DNA from 3 places in the Arthrobacter sp. SLBN-122 genome. Region 1 is predicted to be linked to each of the others. Evidence: predicted binding sites of a transcription regulator. Region 1 holds the regulator's gene; each other region holds the start of a gene.
The links. Region 1 encodes LexA, which represses DNA repair genes until DNA is damaged. Its sites were predicted from a motif close to TCGAACANNTGTTCGA; they were not measured.

Region 1 (4,398 bases):
CGATCCGGTGGGACTCATGGTGAGGATCCTTTGTGCGAGAGGAAGAGGTTCAAGGCGTCCAGCGCCGCTGTATCAAGTCTAGGCGGGAAGCGCGGCCTGGCCCGCAAGGATGCGCTCCAGGGACGTAAGGAAGGCTGTGGTTTCCGCCTCAGTGCCTGCCGTGACCCGAAGGTGGCCGGGGATTCCCACGTCGCGGATGAGGACGCCCGCATCCAAGAGCTCCTGCCAGACCTGGTGCGGGTTTTCCAGGCCCCCGAAAAACACGTAGTTGGAGTCCGACGCGGCCGGGGCGAGGCCCATCCGGGTCAGTTCCGTCACGATCCGGTCGCGCTGCTCCTTGATATCCTGGACATCAGCCATCAGCGCTTCACGGTGTTGGAGGGCGGCCAGGGCCGTTGCCTGGGTGATCGCGGACAGGTGGTACGGCAGGCGCACCAGCCGCAGCGCGTCGGTGACCTCCGGGGCGGCCGCCATGTAGCCAAGCCGGGCGCCGGCCAGTGCGAAGGCCTTGCTCATGGTCCGGGAAACGATGAGCCGCTCCCGTCCGGGCAACAGGGTCAGGGCGCTGGGAGTCCCGTCGTGGGCGAACTCGTGGTAGGCCTCATCCACGATCACAATGGCCTGGCTTGCCTCGCCAGCCTCGTAGACAGCCTCCACGACGTCCAGTCCCAAGCCGGTTCCGGTGGGATTGTTGGGCGAGCAGAGGAAGACGATGTTCGGCTGCAGTTCCTTGACCTGCCGGGCGGCGGACTCTGCGCTAAGGTCATAGCCTTCCGCACGTTGACCCGTGATGTACTCGGTGTCCGTTCCGCTGGCCAGCAGAGGGTACATGGAGTACGTGGGCGGGAAGCCGAGGGCGGTGCGTCCCGGCCCGCCAAAAGCCTGCAGGATCTGCTGCAGCACCTCGTTGGAGCCATTGGCTGCCCAAAGGTTGGTTTCGTCAAGCCCGTGCCCCAGGTATTCCGCCAATGCTTTCCGCAGTTCGGTGAACTCGCGGTCAGGATAGCGGTTGAGCCCTGCAGCAGCCTCCGTGACGGCGGCGCTGATGGCGGCACGCACGTCCGCCGGAACACCATGAGTGTTCTCATTGACATTCAGCAGGATGGGGACGTCCAGTTGGGGTGCCCCGTAAGGGGTCAGCCCACGAAGATTGCTGCGGAGGGGAAGCCGGTTCAGACGTTCTAGCTGGTCGTTCACCTGAACAGTTTAGTTGCCGGGACAACCACCGGAAAATGTGACGGGTGCTGTTCGCCAAGGGCGTGGCGGGCAATTGCCCGGGTTTCTACCAGGACTGACGCCCGCATCCCCTTAGCGCGTAGGGACGAACAGTTGCTGACCAGGCAGGACGGCGCCGGCGGAAAGGTTGTTGAGCTGGACGATATCTGCCACCACGTCCCGGGCATCCCGGTCTGGAGCAACGGCCCCGGCAATGGACCACAGCGACTGCCCGCCCTGCACCGTTACCGTAACCGTGGGCGTCACGGCCAGGTCCGCAGCGGAATCGGAAGCCTTGGCCGGCGAGTTGAAGAGTCCGGCCAGGGACATCAGGAGGACGGCGAGTAGCACAAGCGGAACTCCGATCAGGACGACCTGCCCCCGTCGTGTGAGCCGCAAAGGTGCTGCTGAGGGGCGGGCGCTGCTTGACGAAATCGAGCGCTTTGAAGTCTTCCGCCCCTGCAGGGAAACCGCCTGCGGGAGTGAAACCTGGTGAAGAGATATAGCTGACATGAACTGAGCCCTCCTGGACCTGCCGTGCTGCCCGGGTGTCCGCCCAGCCAACCGCCCCTCGATTCATTCCGCGCCACTTAACTTCTTCCGGCTACGTCTTCGAATAGGGCATGCACTGGTTAGAACACATGTTCGAACTTTGCTTGTTTAGTTTTAGCACCTATCAACGAATAATGTCGAGACTCGCTAGAACAAATGTTTGAAAAACCCATGTGGCTGGCCTAGCTTTGAAATCACAGAACAACCACCACTGAAGTTGAACAGCAGGGTCTGACAATGACAGTGGCAGTCCTTCAGGGGGTGCTGGGCAACAGTGCTCCTGGAAGATCCGGCGGCAAGCGAAAGGCATTGGCGAATATGGCAGCAGCAGCCGCCGGGGGCAGGACCGCCCCGCAATCGAAGAAGACGGCAAAGGGTTTGACGCCGCGGCAGAAGAAGATCCTCGAAACAATCCAGCGCTCAGTCAATGAAAACGGGTACCCGCCCTCCATGCGCGAAATCGGCGACACCGTGGGCCTCGCGAGCCTCTCCAGCGTGACCCACCAGCTCTCGCAACTGGAAAAGCTGGGTTACCTGCGGCGCGACCCCAAGCGGCCGCGCGCCATGGAAGTCCTGATGCCCCTCACGCTGGACGGCGGCGGCGGCAAGGCAGCAGGCACATCTCCTGCACCTCAGGCCCAGGGCAGCGGAGCCACGGTGACGGAACTGCCCACCGCTCTTGATACGGCCATGGTTCCGCTGGTTGGCCGGATTGCTGCCGGCGGCCCCATCCTTGCCGAGCAACTCGTCGAGGACGTCATGCCGCTCCCCCGCCAGCTCGTTGGCCAGGGTGAACTGTTCATGCTCAGGGTGGCGGGCGATTCCATGGTGGACGCGGCCATCTGTGACGGTGACTGGGTGGTGGTGAGGCGCCAGGCGGACGCTGCCAACGGGGACATCGTTGCGGCCCTGCTCGATGACGAGGCAACCGTCAAGACGTTCCGCCAGCGCGACGGCCACACCTGGCTGCTCCCCCAGAACACCCAGTACGAACCCATCCTGGGAGACCACGCCACCATCATGGGCAAAGTGGTCTCGGTCCTGCGTTCCCTTTAGCCGTTTCCTTTAGCCAAGGATCCACCGGCCACCTTCATCTTTGGCCAGCGGTCCGGACGTTTACTGGGGAGTTGTCCCTGGGCGTCAACTATCTGGCCGCGTCCGCTCCAAGCCTGGTCAACGCGGCCAGCGCCTTGCTGCGGTCCGTGGTGGCCCAGAACGGCGGGAGCGCTCCCCGCAGGAAGCCGGCATAGCGTTCAGTGGCCAGCCGGGAATCCAGAACGGCCACCACACCTTTGTCTCCGGTGGACCGGATCAGCCGGCCGGCGCCCTGGGCCAGCCGGATGGCGGCGTGCGTGGCCGACACCGACATGAAGCCGTTCCCGCCGGCCTGCGCCACGGCACGTGAACGCGCCGTCATCAGCGGATCGTCCGGCCTCGGGAACGGTATGCGGTCGATCACTACAAGGCGGCAGGAGCCTCCCGGAACATCAACCCCCTGCCACAGGGACATCGTCCCGAAAAGGCAGGTGTCCGGTTCGTCGGCGAACTGCTTGACCAGGGCAGTCATGGTGGATTCGCCCTGGCAGAGGACAGTCACGTCGAGCTTGGGCCGGAGGGCGTCGGCGGCCTCTTCGGCCGCCCGGCGCGATGAAAACAGGCACAGAGCACCGCCGCCCGACGCTTTGATAAGCGCCTCCAGTTCCTCCAGCGCCTCGGGGGAAACGCCGCGGGCGGGTTTTGGCAGGTGGCCGGCCACATAGAGGATGCCCTGCTTGGGGTAATCGAAGGGAGAGCCCACGTCCACGCCCGTCCAGCTGGGTGCGCCCTCCCCGATGAGGCCCAGTCCACCGGCAGCTGGCTCGAAAGCGGAACCAATCGCCAGCGTCGCGGACGTCAAGACGACGGTGTGCCCGGCGAAGAGCCCTTCCCGCAACCTTCCAGCAACGGAAAGCGGTGCGATGTTGATCAGCACCGGCGCGTTGTCGTCAGGCTGCGTGTATCCCTGGCCTGGGTCGAAGGTGCCGGCACGGGAAAACCAGACGACTTCCCGGTTTTCCCTGGCAGCGATCAGACGCTCGCACAGTTCCAGGATGAGCATGAGCCGGGACCGCGCCAGCTGCCGGCCGCCATCGGCAGTGGTGTTGCTGTCCCCTTTGGAATCCGACAATGCGGCGCGGCACGCCTCCCGAAGCTGGTCGATGCAGTCCAGCTGTTCATCATTCAGGCCGTTGGGGAGCAGGCCGTTCGGCGCGCCGGCAAGGGCCAGCTCAAGATTGTCGGCTGCGGCGTTCAAGGCATCGACGGTAATGGCGGTATGTTTGCGGGCGCCGGACGCGGCAGCGTGGACCATGGCCACAGACAGCTGCCCGGACACGGCTCCGGTAACCCGGTCCTGGAGTTCGTGGGCTTCGTCCACCACCACGACGTCATACTCGGGCAGGACTGCAAGCCCTTCGAAGGCGCTGACGGCAAGCATGGCATGGTTGGTCACCACCACGTCTGCCTCGGCTGCGTCCTGCCGCGCCAGCTCGCTGAAGCACTCGGCGGCCATGGGGCATCTTTGGGCGCCCAGGCATTCCATGGAGGTGACGGACACCTGTCGCCAGGCACGGTCTGTCACGCCGGGGAGAA
Region 2 (4,398 bases), 650 kb from region 1:
TGGAGAACATGGTGATGGTGCCGGATTCGGGAGTGAAGTCCACAGGGAGCTCCTAAACGTCGCTTGAAAGGTTTCCTTACCGTCAACCGTAGCGCGGCCGGCGGTATTCCCCGGCGTTAAAGGCCCGGCGGTGGCGTTGGATGACAGTTTGTGGCGGGCGGTGGCAAGCTGGTGCCATGTGTGGACGCTACGTAATGGCACGTGCTGTGGGGGACCTCCTGGCCGAATTCGATGCCGAGCTGGAGAACGAGGTCAACATTCCGCCGTCGTGGAATGTGGCCCCCACCGATGCAGTACCCATCGTGCTGGAGCGCCTGGTTGATGACAGTGCCGCGCCCCGGCAGGTACGCCAGCTCCACGTTGCACGCTGGGGCCTGGTCCCGTCCTGGGCCAAGGATCCCGGCATCGGCTCCCGCATGATCAACGCCCGCAGCGAATCGGTGCTGGAAAAGCCGGCGTTCCGGAAGGCGGTCCAGTCCCGGCGCTGCGCCGTCCCGGCCGACGGCTACTACGAATGGAAGCAGGGCCCGGGAAAGTCGAAGCAGCCCTACTACGTGCACCCGGGCCAGGACCAGGGGGTGGTTTTTGCAGGACTTTATGAGTGGTGGAAGGACCCGTCCGTTCCCGAAGGGGATCCGGGCCGCTGGCTGCTCTCAACATCCATCCTCACGGCAGACACGCCACCGCCGGGCTCGGAGTCCACCATCTTCGGGAAGCTGACGGAGCTGCACGACCGCGTCCCCCTGCCCATGGACAGGGACACCATGGAAGCCTGGCTGGACCCGCAGGCGGATGACGCCGCCGGGCTCGTGGACCTGGTGCGGTCCGGGGTCAAGAATGCCACCGCCGACTGGACCGTGGATTCCGTCGGCAAGGAAGTGGGGAACGTCCGGAACAACGGCCCGGAACTGATCCGCCCGGTCGAAGCCCTGTTCTAGCAGCCGCCGCCGATGGCGCGGCGGGCCTCAGACGGTGACCCGGCCGGCGTCGTCCACTCCCCAGGTGGGGTTGTACGCCACCTCCCAGCGGAATCCGTCGGGGTCGGCGAAGTAGCCCGTGTAGCCGCCCCACGGCTTGGTGACCGGTTCCGCAATGATTGCAGCGCCTGCCTTCGCGGCTTCCGCCATGACCCTGTCCACCTCCCCGGGGCTTCCCACGTTGTGGCTGAGGGTGATGGAGGGGACGCCTGCGGGCGGGCCGGTGACTGCTTCGGCCTGCATCTGGCGTACGTCCCAAAGGGAGAGCACCAGGCCGTGGTTTACCTGGATGAACACCACCTCCCCGGCAACCTCCCGGTGGACCGGCCAGCCGAGCCCGTCAACGTAGAAGGCGCGCGATTGCGGAACATTGCGGACTCCGAGGGAGATAAAGTCGACTCTGGGCTCCATGCTTCGATACTGTCAGATGATGGCGACAATTCAAGGAAACGATAGGGATGCCCGGGCCGACAAGGAACAGCTCGCTGCCGTTCGGGTTGCCGTTGACGAGGTGGATGAACAGATTGTCACCCTCATCGCCCGCCGCGAACGGCTGATCAGGATCGCCGGGACGCTCAAGGGCGACGACGCCGAAGTGCGTGCCCCGGGCCGGGTGGAGCGGATCATTGAGCATGTCCGGTCCGCCGCGGAGAAAAAGGACATCGATCCGGACATCGTGGAATCAACCTACCGGGCAATGATCTCCGCGTTCATTGAACTTGAACTGCGGATCCACAACAAGAACAGCTGACATGCAGGATGGGGTGGAGGAGCCCTAAAGGGTTTCCTCCACCGGCACCCCGTGCTGGAACTCCCGTCCGTCCGCCTCGCTGAAGGCCGACAGGACATGCCCCTGCCCAAGCCCGTTCAAGGCAGTGAGGGGAAAGCTTCCAGTGATGCTGTTCTCCGAGTGGGACACTCCGGACAGGTCGTAGTCTTCCTCGATTCCCTGGTCCCGGTTGAACGAGTAGCAGGCAATTGCCTCCCCGTTCATGAATTCAATGCACAGCCGGCGTTGCATTGAATAGTCCGGCGAGGCTCCCATCAGGCCAACCACGTAAGCGCCGGAATCCGGGATGGCGCCGTCGATATCGAACCGTGCGACGAGGGTGGAGTCCTGCGTCTTGATGCTTGCCTGCTTCAGGAGTGCGTCATCGGTACTCATGCCATCATCCTGCTACCTGCCGCACGCTCCGTCCACCCCCGCCTATGTTTTGCCGGCCTCCCGGCGTAGACTGGATTTATTCGAATACATATTCGAATCCTTGTGAGGAAGTACGGTCCGGGAGGCGCGCGTGGGCATGTTCAGCGAGTCCGTTGACGTGGTGTGTTCCGCTGCCGGGCAGCCTGAATCCTTGACCTGGTCAGGAAAGCCGTATCTCGTCTGCGCCGAACCCGTCCGGTGGTATGAACGCCGGCAGTGGTGGGCGGAGGATACCCGGGCTCCGCTGGGAAGCGGGCCAGGCGTCGTGGACCACGAAATCTGGCGGGTCCAGGTGCAGCCTGCGCCGGCGTCCTTTCCGTTGGGTTCAGGGGAAGGCGCAGAACCGCTCACCCTTGACCTGACCCGCCATATCCGCAGTGGCCGTTGGCGGCTGCTGCGGATCCATGACGCCCTTCGCCCAAAACAGCATGACCACAGAACAGCCTGAACCCTGAACAGCATGAGCTTTACCCACCTCCACGTTTCCACGGCATTCAGTGCCCACTACGGCGTCTCCTGGCCTGAAGAGCTGGCAATGGCGGCCGCGGCCGACGGCGCAACCGCCCTGGCCTGCACCGACCGGGACGGACTGTACGGCACCATCAAGCACCTCAAGGCATGCATGGCTGCGGGCATCGACCCCATCGTGGGGGTGGACCTTGCAGTTTTTGACGACGACGGCGATCACCGCACGCAGGTAGCCGGCAGGGTGGTGGTGCTTGCACGCGGCAACAACCACGGTGCCGGGTACCGTGCGCTGTGCCGGCTGGTATCCGATGCCCACGCCAGGACCTCAGGTAAAGCCGGTGGCGCCGTGCCGGCCGCCGTCATCCGCGCTGAACTCGCCTCCCGAACCCTTGATCCCCAAACCCTCAAGCCGGTGCTGACTGTCCTGGTAGGACCGGATTCCGACGTCGGACGGGCCATGGGAGGCCGCCGTTACCTGCGCCCCCGGACCCTGTTCAGGCAGTGGCTGGATGCCATGCCCGCAGGAACTGTCGTGGCGGAAATCGTCTCCCAGCTCAGCGCTCCGGGGACTCCGTTCAGCACCGCCCATGCAGTCCGCATGCTCAGGCTCGCCGAGGAACACCGCGTACCCGCAATCCTCACCAATGCCGTCAGGTACTGCGCCGCAGACGGCGCACCAACCGCCGATGTCCTGGACTCTGCCAGGACCCTGAAGTCCCTTCCGGAACTGGCAGGGGAACCCCTCCTGCAACCCACCGGGCAGGGCTGGCTGAAAACCCCGGAACAGATGCTGGGGCTGGGAAAGGAAATCATTTCCGCTGCCGGGTATGGCGCCGCTGACCTTAAGCAGCTGATGGCTCAGACAGAGGCGCTCGCCGACCTCTGCCGGATAAATCCAGGCACCGATATGGGGTGGAAGCAGCCGGTGGTTCCTGAAGCCTCAGTGATTGGCATCAGCCAGGACCCGCACTCTGAACTGATCCAGCGCTGCCATGCAGGGATCGGCAGGCGGTTCCCGGGGATCACCGGTAAACAGGAGCAGGAGATGCTGTCCCGGCTGGAGCATGAGCTCGGCATCATCAACAACCTCGGTTTCTCCTCCTATTTCCTCACGGTGGCGGAGGTGTCCCGGATGATCCAGGACATGGGGGTCAGGGCGGCCGCCAGGGGATCCGGTGCCTCCAGCCTGGTCAATTACCTGATCGAGGTCAGCCATGTGAATCCCCTCCAGCACGACCTGATTTTCGAACGTTTCCTCTCCAACGACCGCGCCACGCTGCCGGACATAGACATCGATGTCGAGAGCGCCGAACGCCACAATGTGTACCGCAGGATCTTCGACCGGTTCGGTTCCGAGCGGGTCACCCTGATGAGCATGCAAAACGGGTACAGGGCGCGGGGTGCGGTCCGCGACGCCGGGCTGGCGCTGGGGATGGACGACGGCGAGGTGGGGGAGATCGCCAAGCAGTTGTGGCGCTTTTCCGCCCGGAAGTTCCGTGAAGCCCTGCAGGAGAAACCCGAACTCCGTGAGTTCGCCGGAAGGGTGGAGCAGCGCGACACTGACGGGAACCAGCAACTTGACCTGTTGGTGGACCTGACCGAACGGCTGGACAGGCTGCCCCGCCACATCTCCATGCACCCGTGCGGAGTGATTCTTGGCGATGCCACGCTCCTGGACCGCACCCCGGTCCAGCCAAGCGGCCTTGGGCTTCCCATGAGCCAGTTCGATAAACATGACATGGACCCCAT
Region 3 (4,398 bases), 2.8 Mb from region 1:
GCGGAGGACTCCTCCGGGTACGGGCAGTCCGATGTGATGATGCTGCTGGACATTTCCGCTGACAACAAGCATGTGAATGTGGTCAGTTTCCCGCGTGACCTGCTGGTGGACGTGCCCAAATGCAAGGACCCCAAAACCAACCAGTCATATCCCGCGCAACAGGACGTGATGATCAACAGCGCCATGGCACAGGCTGGCGTCGGCTGCGCCGTGGACACCGTGAACAAGCTGACCGGCCTGGAAGTGGACCACTTCATGATGGCCGATTTCAACGCCGTGAAGGAACTGTCCAATGCCGTGGGCGGCGTGGAGGTCTGCGTCAGCGACGCCGTGCACGATCCTGACAGCGGACTGAACCTGCCTGCCGGCACTTCGCAGGTGCAAGGCGAACAGGCACTGGCGTTCCTGCGCACCCGGCACGCCTTCGCCAACGGCGGGGACCTGGGGCGCATCCAGGCCCAGCAGGGCTTCCTGGCCTCGCTCAGCCGCAAGCTCAAGTCCGAGGGCACCCTGGGCAACCCGCAGAAGACCCTCACTATCGCCGATACCATCACCAGGAACCTGACGGTCGACTCGGGGCTGTCCTCCGTCCCGTCGCTGCTGACCATCGCCAACCGGCTGAAGAACATCGATCCGGCCAGCATCAACTTCATTACCGCACCCACCATGCCGGCGCCGGAGGACCCCAACCGGCTGGCCCTGGATGAACCGGCGGCCTCCAACTTCTTCACGGCGCTGCGCAACAGCCCTGACCTGAGCCAGCCTGTCCCGACCGCCCCCACCGAGACGCCCGCCACTCCCGCGGCGCCCGCCTACGACAAGTCACTGCAGCCCGTTTCCATTGCCAACGGCACCGGTGTGACAGGCCGGAGCAACGCCATCGCCGGCCTGCTCTCGGATGCAGGCTTCACCAACCTGGCCAAGCTTCAGGCCCAGGCGCAGGACAAGACCATGGTCTACTACTCGGCCGGGTTCGAGGACGTCGCGGCGGACGTGGCGGCCCTGTTCGGCCTGCCGGCAGGCAGCATCCAGCAGGTGGCGAACATCGTGGGCGTGCAACTGTATGCGGGCACTGACTTTGCCACGGGCACCAAACCGGCCGCGCCGCCGTCGTCCCCCGACTCCCCCGGTGGCGTGGTGGCCCAGACGGGCAGCGACCAGACTTGCCAGTCCGCCAACCCGCTGGGGTAGTTGGTCAACCGGGCGGGGCATGAAGGAACCGTGCCAGGCCCTCTTCTGCCGGTGAATGAAGTACGTGGCTAAAATCCGCAGAGCCCGCGACTGATCCCGGCAGTAGCTTGAACGCAGGCCGCATGTGTTGTGGCCAGTTTGGTGGCTCCCAGTCCTGATGTTCGCTGGCGTAGCGGCGACCGGTGGGTGAGGTCCAGCCGGGTGGTTCGGTCTTGCTGGCCGCGGTGGGTTTCCAACGTGTGGTGTGCCGGAGTTTGTGGTGTTTTGGGCAGGGCTGTCCCAGGTTGCTGATCCCGGTGGTGCCGCCTTGGTGCCAGGCGAGGATGTGGTCGGCCTCGTTGTCCAGGGAGTTGTTGCTGCAGCCCGGGAACGGGCACTTGCCGTCCCGCATCCGCAGCCAGGCCCGCATCGCTTTCGTGATTCGGTAGCTGGTCCTGCCGATCTCCAGCGGTGCACCGTCGCGCGGGTCCACCAGGACCCGGTGGAAGGAATCGGCGCCGTCCGCGACGAGCCGCCGTGCCATGGACGCCGGGATGGGCCCGTACCCGTCCAGGACCGCCGGCTCCTCCGTCACCCCCATCAGCGCGAACACCGGGACCGTCACCAGAACCTGCGCCCGGATCGGCGTCGACAGGTGTTCCCGCCCGGCGCCGTCACTCCCGCCGTCGCTCCCATTGGTCCCAACAACGCTGCCCGTCATTCTGGCACCGCTCCCGCTCATGTTGCCACTGGTGTCACCGCCCGTGCCCAGCCCACCACTCAGGATCGCTTCGGCAAAGGTATCGGCACGCAGCTGGGGCATGGTGCGGGACTCGTTAGGGCCATGCATGCCGCGGGAAACAGCGGTGAGCCGGTTCCAGCCCGCCAAGGCCTGGTCCGCGGGCAGGCACGCGCTGAGCCAGGCCATCCCGTCCTTGTCCGGCCGGAACTCCACCCGCCGGTCCGCCACCCCCTTCGCGTGCCGCTTCTCTATGCTTTCGGCGTGGTGGCGTTCCCGCCACAGCCGGGCCTTGGCCTTGAACCGGTGCGCCGGCATCTGCCCCACCGGGCACCCCCGGGCCGCGTCAAGTACGTCAGGGTCCAGGAAATGCGCCTCCAACGCCGCCGCCCCCGCAGGATCAAGGCTGGCCGTCTCATCGGCCATGGCCACGGCGTGCTGCCACGAGATCACCCCGGCCTGCAACCCCGCCAGGGTCAGCGGCAACCTGGCTGTTACGGCCTGGGACGTGGCAAGGAAAGACCCCGCAGCCCGCGGACCCAACGCCAGCACGCACCCGATCTCCGCCGCGACCGCCATCTCCTGCGCCACCACCGGCACATCCGGCCCCGCAACAGCCCAGGCGCTGTCCGCGTACCGCACCGCGGCCTTCGCCTTAAGCCCCGCGATCCCCGCCCCGACCTGCCGGGACCCAGCCAGAATATCCAGGCACCCATCCGCCAACCCCGCCAACGGATCATCGGCCGAAAACGGCTCCAAACCCGCCCCATCAACCTCCGCATGAAGCACGGCGAGGGCAGCCTTGATGTCCTCAAACGCCCTCACCACCGCCGCTTTCCCCATAAACCCATCATGACAAGGGGGTCTGACAATCACTCGAACAGGTATCCAAGGGCGCTATTCCGGGGCAGGATGTCCGGTCAGGGCTGCGTTGTTGTGTCGTTCAGGTGGAGCTGGCCATCCCGGCAGGAAGCGTTGCCCATCGGTCGACAGCCATAGTTTTTCCCGAGACTTTGTTTCGTTTGCACCGTTGACTGGTCAGTATGCTTACCATTACGTTTAAGACACGAAAAGTGGCATATGTCACAAGATATGGATTTGTAAGGTTTTGAAGAATTCGGCCGCTGGCCCAGACTCCCCAGCCGCTAAACGGGGCGGGTGGCTCTTTCAGCGGCCACCCGTCTCGCCATTCGAGGAAGCTCCGTGGACGCCCGCCCTTGGAAAGGTGGAAGCATGAGCACAACGTCATCTGCCGGCCACGAGGGCTGGATTCTGCCTTGGTACGGCTTCATCCTCGGCCTGTGCCTGCTGGTACCAACCCTGCTGCGGTTGCAACAGGAAGGCTGGACAGGGGTCACCATCGTTTTCGTGGCAACAGGCACGGCCCTGGTCATCTTCTGCGTGACCAGGCTGGGGATTGTGCTGAGCCGGACACTGAATTCAATCAAAGCAGAAACTGAAGGGAGCGGCTCTCCCTGACACTCATGCACCAGGGACGCATGATCTGCAACAAGCTCCCACAGTCGATTGAGGAGAAGCGCATCAAGTCTCGGCTTGATGTCATCCGGAGGCCCACATGATCTATTCCGATCCTCGCCCAGCAGCACTGACCTTGATTGAGTCAGGAGACCTGTCCGTTGAATATCTCTGGCACCAGTACCGCGCACGGGGAGGGACAGCGGATGCCTTGGAACTGGATGCATTCATCCACGACGTTCCCCTGCTGCTTGGAGAGCAGGTAGAAATTCTGGAGGTAACCCTGAAACAGCTTCTTCCAACAGAGCCAAAGGCGGGGACTTCCAAGAAGGGGAGCCAAGGGTTCATCGGTCCCATTTCTACTACCCTCAAACGGGTGCTGGGACTCAAGACTACGAGCCACCGAACCACATCCCGAAAGAAGTCTTGACCGTAGCGGGCGTCCGAAGCGACTTGCCCCGAGGGTTGTCGCAGGCACCACCACAACGATTCATCTTCGCCTGAATACATCAGACGCTGTACTTTAGACCCATGCAGACCCTCACCCACGCCCCGGTGCTGGCCCGCTTCGGCTACGCCGTGTCGGACCCCACCCGCGCCCGCGTGCTGCTGGCACTCGCGGAAGCCCCGTCCTATCCCTCCGACCTCGCGGACAGCCTGGGGGTGTCCCGGCAAAGCATGTCCAACCACCTGACCTGCCTGCGTGGCTGTGGGCTGGTGGTGGCGGTTCCGGACGGGCGGCGGAGCCGCTATGAGCTGGCGGATGACCGGATCGGCCACGCCATCAAGGACCTGATCAACGTTGTCCTCGCGGTGGACCCGGCCTGCTGCGCCCCGGACGGGGAGTGCTTCGCATGACCGGCACACTCCACTCCCCCACCACCGAGCGCCGGCAGGTGCTGAGCCGCCGGATCAGGCTCTTCGCGGCAGCCACCATCACCTACAACGTCATCGAGGCCATCGTGGCGCTGTGGGCGGGCGGCGTGGCCGATTCCTCCGCCCTGATCGGTTTC

Region 2: a site for LexA is predicted at 2,223-2,238, ahead of FBY36_RS19375 (DUF6504 family protein). Genes of this name have one in related genera too.
Region 3: a site for LexA is predicted at 2,786-2,801, ahead of FBY36_RS03655 (HNH endonuclease signature motif containing protein). Genes of this name have one in related genera too.

Annotation. Positions count from the first base shown of each region.
Region 1 covers NZ_VFMS01000001.1:3,573,420-3,577,817, reverse strand. Annotated here, with positions in the region: gene hisB (imidazoleglycerol-phosphate dehydratase HisB) at 1-18, opposite strand, end outside; gene FBY36_RS16465 (histidinol-phosphate transaminase) at 79-1,197, opposite strand; gene FBY36_RS16460 (LysM peptidoglycan-binding domain-containing protein) at 1,309-1,650, opposite strand; gene lexA (transcriptional repressor LexA) at 2,086-2,823, shown strand; gene FBY36_RS16450 (ATP-dependent DNA helicase) at 2,912-4,398, opposite strand, start outside.
Region 2 covers NZ_VFMS01000001.1:4,226,393-4,230,790, reverse strand. Annotated here, with positions in the region: gene FBY36_RS19400 (mycoredoxin) at 1-43, opposite strand, end outside; gene FBY36_RS19395 (SOS response-associated peptidase) at 177-938, shown strand; gene FBY36_RS19390 (VOC family protein) at 966-1,388, opposite strand; gene FBY36_RS19385 (chorismate mutase) at 1,405-1,728, shown strand; gene FBY36_RS19380 (hypothetical protein) at 1,753-2,142, opposite strand; gene FBY36_RS19375 (DUF6504 family protein) at 2,273-2,629, shown strand; gene FBY36_RS19370 (DNA polymerase III subunit alpha) at 2,642-4,398, shown strand, end outside.
Region 3 covers NZ_VFMS01000001.1:783,189-787,586, forward strand. Annotated here, with positions in the region: gene FBY36_RS03650 (LCP family protein) at 1-1,191, shown strand, start outside; gene FBY36_RS03655 (HNH endonuclease signature motif containing protein) at 1,196-2,752, opposite strand; gene FBY36_RS03660 (hypothetical protein) at 3,143-3,388, shown strand; gene FBY36_RS03665 (hypothetical protein) at 3,486-3,815, shown strand; gene FBY36_RS03670 (ArsR/SmtB family transcription factor) at 3,917-4,243, shown strand; gene FBY36_RS03675 (cation diffusion facilitator family transporter) at 4,240-4,398, shown strand, end outside.